DNA from 4 places in the Pseudomonas sp. P9_2 genome. Region 3 is predicted to be linked to each of the others. Evidence: predicted binding sites of a transcription regulator. Region 3 holds the regulator's gene; each other region holds the start of a gene.
The links. The regulator FliA, encoded in region 3, starts transcription of late flagellar genes. The targets are predictions, from matches to a motif close to CTAAAGTTTNNNNNNNNNNNGCCGNTAA.

Region 1: a site for FliA is predicted at 828-855, ahead of QMK52_RS15055 (methyl-accepting chemotaxis protein). Genes of this name have one in related genera too.
Region 2: a site for FliA is predicted at 1,002-1,029, ahead of QMK52_RS01395 (flagellar protein MotY). Genes of this name have one in related genera too.
Region 4: a site for FliA is predicted at 1,306-1,333, ahead of motA (flagellar motor stator protein MotA). Genes of this name have one in related genera too.

The regions. Positions count from the first base shown of each region.
Region 1 covers NZ_CP125376.1:3,361,943-3,364,144, reverse strand. The annotation lists gene QMK52_RS15060 (CPBP family intramembrane glutamic endopeptidase) at 1-733, shown strand, start outside; gene QMK52_RS15055 (methyl-accepting chemotaxis protein) at 885-2,202, shown strand, end outside.
Region 2 covers NZ_CP125376.1:290,641-292,842, forward strand. The annotation lists gene QMK52_RS01395 (flagellar protein MotY) at 30-938, opposite strand; gene pyrC (dihydroorotase) at 1,095-2,141, shown strand; gene rnt (ribonuclease T) at 2,138-2,202, shown strand, end outside.
Region 3 covers NZ_CP125376.1:3,493,297-3,495,498, reverse strand. The annotation lists gene QMK52_RS15705 (protein phosphatase CheZ) at 1-45, opposite strand, end outside; gene QMK52_RS15700 (chemotaxis response regulator CheY) at 64-438, opposite strand; gene fliA (RNA polymerase sigma factor FliA) at 606-1,346, opposite strand; gene fleN (flagellar synthesis regulator FleN) at 1,343-2,176, opposite strand.
Region 4 covers NZ_CP125376.1:1,061,890-1,064,091, reverse strand. The annotation lists gene QMK52_RS04640 (HDOD domain-containing protein) at 1-1,234, opposite strand, end outside; gene motA (flagellar motor stator protein MotA) at 1,401-2,202, shown strand, end outside.

The sequences.
Region 1 (2,202 bases), 130 kb from region 3:
GATCTACGGCCAACTGGGCATACTGGCGGCGGTGTCAGTAGCACTGTTGCTGGTGGCCGGCTACGCCGTACGCCAGCAACGCACTCCTTGGGCACGCTACCTGGGCCACGGCTTGTTTATCGTCCTGGCCCTGGGGCTGGCGATGCACTGGCTGCCGGGTTTCTACAATGGCCGAGGTATTGCGCCCCAGCGTTTCACTCCGGACTCGGTGCCCTTCTCGATGTACCTGAACCAGGACAAACCCCTGATCGGCTTCTGGCTGTTGCTGGCCTGCCCGTGGATTGTGGCGCGACGCTCATTGCGCCTGTCGATCTGCGTCACCACCCTGGCACTGACCCTGACCGCCATCGCTGCCCTGGGTGGCGCGGCCCTGATGGGGATGATCAGTTGGGCCCCCAAATGGCCGGACCAGGCATGGCTGTGGGTGCTCAATAACCTGCTGCTGGTGACGCTGGTGGAGGAAGCGCTGTTTCGTGGCTATGTTCAGGGTGGCCTGAGCCAGCGTTTCAAACACCTGCCCTACGGCGAGAACCTCGCGCTGCTGCTGGCCTCGCTGTTATTCGGCCTGGCGCATTTTGGTGCGGGTTGGCAGTGGGTAATGCTGGCGAGTATTGCCGGGGTCGGTTACGGCCTGGCGTATCGCTTTGGCGGGCTGGGCGCAGCGATTGCCACGCACTTTGGCTTGAATCTGCTGCACTTCGGGCTGTTCACCTACCCGATGCTGGCCGGCTGAGCCTTTCTTACTGTAGGAGCGAGCTGTTGTGGCGAGGGAGCTTGCTCCCTCGCCACAGCCAGCCCACTGCTCCCAGGATTGTTGCAAAAATAAGTTAAATAAATGCCCGCCATGGCCGATACCCCCTGAAAGCCTTGCGGATTGAACAATCATGCGTAATAACCAACCCGTTACCCAGCGCGAACGTACCTTCCCCGCTCAGCAACGGTTGATCTCCACCACAGATGCCAAGGGTGTCATTACCTACTGCAACGACGCGTTTGTCGAAATCAGTGGGTTCACCCGCGACGAACTGATCCGTGCCCCGCACAACCTGGTGCGCCACCCGGATGTGCCCTCGGCCGTGTTCGCGCACATGTGGTCCACGCTCAAACAAGGCTTGCCATGGATGGGCATTGTCAAGAATCGCTGCAAGACCGGTGACCATTACTGGGTTAACGCCTATGTGACTCCGGTGTTCGACGGCAACCAGGTGATCGGCTACGAATCGGTGCGCATCAAGCCCACCGCCGAGCAGATCCGCCGGGCCGAGGCGCTCTATCAACGCATCAACCAGGGCAAGTCGGCCATCCCCCAGCGCGACAAATGGCTGCCGGTGCTACAGGACTGGCTGCCGTTTATCCTGGTCAGCCAACTGAGCTTTATGATCGGCGCCACCCTCACCTCCCAGTGGGGCTTTGCCCTGGCGGCAGCGCTGTCGGTGCCGTTGGGCCTGCTGGGCCTGAGCTGGCAGCAGCGCGGCCTCAAGCGCTTGCTGCGCCTGGCCGAGCAGACCACCTCCGATCCGTTGATCGCGCAGATGTACACCGACAGCCGTGGCGCCCAGGCCCGACTGGAAATGTCGATCCTCAGCCAGGAAGCGCGTCTGAAGACCTGTCTTACACGCTTGCAGGACACCGCCGAACACCTCAACGACCAGGCGGCGCGCTCCAACACCCTGGCGCACAACAGCTCCAGCGGCCTGGAACGCCAGCGCGTGGAGACCGAACAGGTGGCCACTGCGGTCAACCAGATGGCCGCGACCACCCAGGAAGTCGCCAGCCATGTGCAGCGCACCGCCGATGCCACCCAGGAAGCCAACCGCCTGACCGGTCGCGGCCGCGATATCGCCGGGGAAACCCGCGAGGCGATTCAGCGGCTGTCGGTTGCGGTGGGCGAGACGGGTGTGACCGTCACCCAACTGGCCAAGGACAGCGATGAAATCGGCGGCGTGGTCGATGTGATCAAAGGCATCGCCGACCAGACCAACCTGCTGGCGCTCAATGCCGCTATCGAAGCCGCGCGGGCCGGTGAGATGGGCCGTGGATTTGCAGTGGTCGCCGATGAAGTGCGCCAACTGGCACAGCGTACGGCCGAATCCACCGGGCAGATCCATACCCTGATCGCCAAGCTGCAACACACGGCGGCTGCAGCTGTGCAAACCATGGACGCTGGGCATCGCCAGGCTGAAGAGGGTGTAGCGCGGGTGA
Region 2 (2,202 bases), 3.0 Mb from region 3:
TATGTCGAGTGGGCGACCGATGGTCGCACCTACGAGGTAACCGCCGGGTTGCTCGGTACCGTGGCCTGGGGTGCCGGTTTCTCGGGGGCAGCGACCCGCTCAAGCTGGATATTCACACGGCGGTTGCGGGCGCGGTTGGCGGCACTGGTGTTGGGTGCCAGAGGGTAGCTCTCGCCGTGGAAACGCAGGGTGATCTGCGATTCCTGAATGCCATTGGCCTTGAAGTAATCCATCACCGCCAGGGCACGCCGGCGCGAGACGTCGCGATTGGTCAGGCGATTGCCACTGTTATCCGAGTGGCCGTTCAACTCGACATGATTGACGGTAGGGTCGGCCTTCATGAACGCAAGAATCACAGACAGCTTCTTCTTGGCGGCAGCGTCCAGCTCAATGCCGCCACCGGGGAATCCGACTTCAGTCTGCTTGACCTGATCGTAATTCATGGGCAACAGCTTGGCAGTGCACGACTGATAGTCGCTGTAAGCCTTGCTGAACCTCACCGGCAGCAGACGCACCTCCGAGTACCCGCCCTCGCGCGCGTAATGCCGTACGGTCGGGCTGCGCCCCTCAAGCAATCCAGTGAACAGGCGCCCGGCCTGGGCCTGGGAGCTATTGAACAGTACGTCGCCACTGCCGACACGTACCGCCCCGAGGTTGATATCGCCTCGGCCCGGCTGCCAGGGCGCAGCGGCGGCCAACAAGGTTGCCGAGCCTGCGCCGAACGCACCGTTATAGGCTTTCAGGCGAAACGTCGCCTGCTCGCCGGCCCGGCGCACGAACTCCCCGGAACCAAAGTCGGTGATCGGCTGCGTCAGGCGGCACTCGAACTGGTCGCCCTCTACCTTCCACTCAATATTCTCCAGACGTGTCTGGAACGTGAGGGCCATAGCGGGCAGGCTGGCGAACACACTGAGCAGGGCTAGATAATGCTGGCGCACGGGAGGCTCCACTGGTTTCTACAACACTTCAAAGCGTCATACATCGTTAAGGCATACCCGGGGATATCGGTCGCATCCGGCAAAACTTGATAGCGAGTGCCTGCAAGAGTCTTTTCCGGTAGCATTCCCACCAGATTGACCCGCCTGGAATCCCCAATGTCCGACCGCCTGACCCTGCTGCGTCCCGACGACTGGCATATTCATCTTCGCGATGGTGCTGCGTTACCCCAAACCGTGGCCGATGTGGCGCGCACGTTTGGCCGTGCCATCATCATGCCTAACCTGGTACCTCCGGTGCGCAATGCCGCAGAAGCCGACGCCTATCGCCAGCGTATTCTCGCTGCACGACCGGCCGGCAGCCGCTTTGAACCGTTGATGGTGCTCTACCTGACCGACCGCACCCAGCCTGAAGAAATTCGCCAGGCCAAGGCTAGCGGCTTCGTACACGCTGCCAAGCTCTATCCGGCCGGCGCGACCACCAACTCTGATTCCGGCGTAACCAGTATCGACAAGATCCTGCCGGCGATCGAAGCCATGGCCGAAGTTGGTATGCCGTTGCTGATCCATGGGGAAGTGACCCGTGGCGATGTGGACGTGTTCGATCGCGAGAAAATCTTCATCGACGAACACATGCGTCGTGTGGTCGAGTTGTTCCCGACTTTAAAGGTAGTGTTCGAGCACATCACCACCGCCGATGCCGTGCAGTTCGTCACCGAAGCTTCGGCTAACGTTGGCGCGACCATCACCGCTCACCACCTGCTCTACAACCGCAACCACATGTTGGTGGGCGGAATTCGGCCGCACTTCTATTGCCTGCCGATCCTCAAGCGCAACACTCACCAGGTGGCCCTGCTGGATGCCGCCACCAGCGGCAGCCCGAAGTTCTTCCTGGGCACCGACTCGGCGCCCCACGCCCAGCACGCCAAGGAAGCCGCATGCGGTTGTGCCGGATGCTACACGGCGTTTGCCGCCATCGAGCTGTATGCCGAAGCATTCGAACAGCGCAATGCCCTGGACAAACTCGAAGGTTTTGCCAGCCTCAATGGTCCGCGTTTCTACGGCCTGCCGGCGAATACCGACCGCATTACCCTGGTCCGTGAAGATTGGACCGCCCCCGCCAGCCTGCCGTTTGGCGAGCTGACCGTTATCCCGCTGCGCGCCGGTGAAACACTGCGCTGGCGCCTGCTGGAGGAAAGCAAGTGAGTGAAGACCATTACGATGACGAACAAGAGCACAGTGGCGGCGGCTCGCGCCACCCGATGGC
Region 3 (2,202 bases):
CAGGGTCGACTCAAAGTCGCCCTGTGACGTTTCGTTATGCTCCATAGCTCCCCCGTGGCGACATCAATGACCGATGCGTTCGAAGATTTTTTCAATCTTCTCTTTCAAGGCCAGCGCTGTGAATGGCTTGACCACGTAACCGTTGACCCCGGCTTGGGCGGCTTCGATGATCTGTTCACGCTTGGCTTCGGCGGTCACCATCAGCACAGGCAGGCTGCGCAGCTTTTCATCGGCGCGCACGTGGCGCAGCAGGTCGATACCGGTCATGCCCGGCATGTTCCAGTCAGTTACCAGAAAGTCGATGCTGCCGCTGTTGAGGATCGGAATCGCCGTAATGCCGTCATCCGCCTCGACCGTGTTGGTGAACCCAAGGTCACGCAACAGGTTTTTAATGATCCGCCGCATCGTTGAGAAGTCATCAACGATGAGGATTTTCATGTTCTTGTCCAATTCGACCTCCAAGCAGTCTTAAACGCGCCCAGCACCTGGACGCGCCATTTCAATCAACAGGCGTTACACAAAAAGGACTGCCCAGGGCACCACGGTACTCACCCGCAAAACCCTGCGGTTTCGCGGTAGCGTCTGCAGTGTCCCCACACTGCCTGTCAGCGCGCGCGCCACTCTCCCAATCGCCCCCGCAAGCGGGCGGCGCACTGGCTATGCAACTGGCTGACACGCGACTCGCTGACCCCCAGGACCTCACCGATTTCCTTGAGGTTCAGCTCTTCGTCGTAGTACAGCGCCAGCACCAGGCGCTCACGCTCGGGCAAGTTGGCAATCGCGTCCGCCAACGCTTTCTGGAAACGTTCGTCCTCCAGATCGCGCGACGGTTCAAGATGTGCACTCGCGCCGTCCTCGTGCAGCCCTTCGTGTTCGCCGTCCTGTAAAAGGTCGTCGAAACTGAACAGGCGGCTGCCCAAGGTATCGTTCAAAATCCCGTAGTAATCGTCGAGACTCAATTGGAGTTCGGCCGCAACTTCATGATCTTTAGCGTCACGACCGGTTTTTGCTTCAATTGCACGAATTGCATCACTGACCATGCGGGTATTGCGGTGTACCGAACGCGGCGCCCAATCGCCTTTACGCACCTCGTCGAGCATTGCGCCACGGATACGGATACCCGCATACGTCTCGAAACTGGCACCCTTGCTCGCGTCGTATTTGGTCGACACTTCAAGCAGGCCGATCATACCGGCCTGGATCAAGTCTTCGACCTGCACGCTCGCCGGCAGGCGCGCCAACAGGTGATAGGCAATGCGCTTGACCAGAGGCGCATAGCGCTCGATCAATTCGCCCTGGCTGTCACGTGCCGACTTTTTGTAAAGGTTGTAGCCGCTGGATGTCATAGCACCGGTCCCGCACTCGTCTGATGCACCAAACGCTCGACGAAAAACTCCAGATGCCCCCGCGGATTGGCGGGCAACGGCCAGGTATCGACCTTCTGGGCAATGGCCTTGAACGCCAGTGCGCACTTCGAACGAGGGAACGCTTCGTAGACCGCACGCTGCTTTTGCACGGCCTTGCGCACACACTCGTCATAGGGAACTGCGCCGACGTATTGTAAAGCCACATCGAGGAAGCGATCCGTGACCTTGGTCAACTTGGCGAACAGGTTGCGCCCTTCCTGCGGGCTCTGGGCCATGTTGGCCAGCACGCGAAAGCGGTTCATGCCGTAGTCACGGTTAAGCAGTTTGATCAGCGCGTAGGCGTCGGTGATGGAAGTAGGTTCGTCGCACACCACCAGCAGCACCTCCTGCGCGGCGCGCACAAAGCTGACCACCGATTCGCCGATCCCGGCGGCGGTGTCGATCACCAGCACGTCGAGGTTGTCGCCGATATCACTGAAGGCCTGGATCAGCCCGGCATGTTGCGCGGGGCTCAGGTGCACCATGCTCTGGGTGCCCGAGGCAGCCGGCACGATACGAATGCCACCGGGCCCCTGGAGCAGCACATCGCGCAGCTCACAGCGGCCCTCGATCACATCGGCAAGGGTATGTTTGGGTGTCAGCCCCAGCAGAACGTCCACGTTCGCCAAGCCCAAATCAGCATCCAGCAGCATGACGCGACGGCCAAGCTCTGCCAGGGCCAGGGACAAATTCACTGACACGTTAGTTTTGCCGACGCCACCTTTGCCGCCGGTCACCGCGATCACCTGTACGGGATGCATGCTGCCCATTTTATTTCTTTACCTTGTCTTGCTTA
Region 4 (2,202 bases), 2.4 Mb from region 3:
GCGCGGCGTCCCTGGGCAAGCCGTCGGCCTGATGCACGCGCAAGGTGCTCAAGGCGCGATCTGCCATGAATATCAGTACCCGCTGCATGCCACTGGCCACCAGGGCTTCCTTGGCACAGGTGGTCAGGTGCATGGCGTTGGCAAAGCGGCTCGGCTCCACCAGCAAATCGGTGCAACGCGTGCGCCATACGGCCAGGGCTTCAGCCGTGGGCGGCGGCGCGGGCAACAAGCCGCGATGGACTTTTTGCACATGCCACGGCCAGATCAGCGACAGCGCCGGGTGCCAGAGGTCGGGCATCAAGGTGGTGCGGGCGCTCGTGACTGCCTGCTGGTGCGCCTGTTGTTGCACATCACTCAAGGGCACTTGCAGGTATAGCGCGGTGAGGTATTGCCAGCGTTCGGTGTGCGGGCAGGTCCAGGATTCCTGGGCGGACATCGCCAGGCCGTTGGCCAGCAACACGGTATTGGCTGGTTGGTTCAGCCAGCGGCGCAGGTTGGGTTCGGCGTCGAGCAATTGCTGGTGGCGCAAGGCGTCGTCTTCGCGGGCAATATGCAGCGCCTTGACCAGCAGGCGTTGCTCGGTCAGCAGCAGCTTGTAGCCCTGCGAAACCCAGATCGGCAGGTGCCAGGCTTCGGTCAGGCCCCGGCACAGGTCCAGTAAGCGCACACCGAACAGTTCCTGCTCGACCTGGCGCGCCGACTGGCCCTTGTGAATCACCCGCAGCTCCCATTCCTCCAAAAGCTTGGGGTAGGCGACGGCCATCGGCCACAGTGGCGACAGAAACAGCAGGCTGCCCCAGTGGATGTCCTGCCATAGCCGCGCCAGGCGACTGCCGAACAAGCCGTTGGCTTGCTGGGACGCGTGCTGGCTGACCAGCAGCAGTTGGCGCAATGCGACTGGAATGTCTCCGGCCGGCACCGAAGGTAGGCGTGCCAGCAACTCCTCGGCACGTTTGAGGCCTAGGCGGTTAAGCGCTACTTCGAGGTTTTCGGCGGGCTCGGCCAGGCTCCCATGGGCTTGGCTGTTGGCCTCGCGCATCACGCTCAGCACCAGGGCCGGGCTGTTTTGCATCAGCTCGGCAATGTCTCGCAATGAACTGCGGCTGTCGCGGATGGCTTTGCACACGCGCTCATGGTTGGCCTGGGGAACGGGCAGCAGCACGTCGTCAAGGCGCTTGATCCAAGCGGCGAGGGTGGTGGGGCGGTTCGTTGGGACTGTCGTTTCGATTGCCATGATTGGGGCGCGATCATCACTTGTGTTCAACACACCCGGAACGGGCCGAATTGGCTTTTCGCCTTAACGGGCTATAGTCTGGCGCAGTTTTGCCGATAAGTAGAACAAGAGTTTTCTGCTGCACCCACTATGTCCATGAACCCGACGGCGCAAGTACCCATCTCCTATGGCTAAAATTATCGGCATCATTGTCGTCATCGCAAGTGTGCTCGGAGGGTACGTCCTCTCCCACGGTAAAATCGCCGCACTGATCCAACCTTTCGAAGTGCTGATCATCGGCGGCGCCGCGTTTGGCGCATTCTTGCAGGCCAACCCCGGCTACATGACCATGCACGTGATCAAGAAATCGCTGGGCATGTTCAGTTCGCGTTTTTCCCACACCTTCTATCTGGAAGTGCTGGGGCTGATCTACGAGATCCTCAACAAGAGCCGCCGCGAAGGCATGATGGCGATCGAAGGCGACATCGAAGACGCCGCCGCCAGCCCGATTTTCGCCAAGTACCCGGCCGTGCTCAAAGATGAGCGCATGACCGCGTATATCTGTGACTACCTGCGCATCATGTCCTCCGGCAACATGGCTCCCCATGAGCTGGAAGGCCTGTTCGACATGGAGTTGTTCAGCCTCAAGGAAGAGCTGGAGCATCCTTCCCATGCCGTGACCGGCATCGCCGATGGCATGCCCGGTTTCGGTATTGTCGCGGCGGTGCTGGGTATCGTGGTGACCATGGCGTCCTTGGGCGAGGGCGATCAAGCGGCCATCGGCATGCACGTGGGTGCGGCGCTGGTGGGTACCTTCTTCGGTATTCTCGCGGCCTATGGCTTCTTCGGCCCGCTCGCTACTTCCCTGGCCCACGATGCCAAGGAAGAGGTCAACCTCTACGAAGCGATCAAGGCGTGCCTGGTGGCTTCGGCATCGGGGATGCCGCCATCGCTGGCCGTGGAGTTCGGGCGCAAGGTGCTGTACCCCA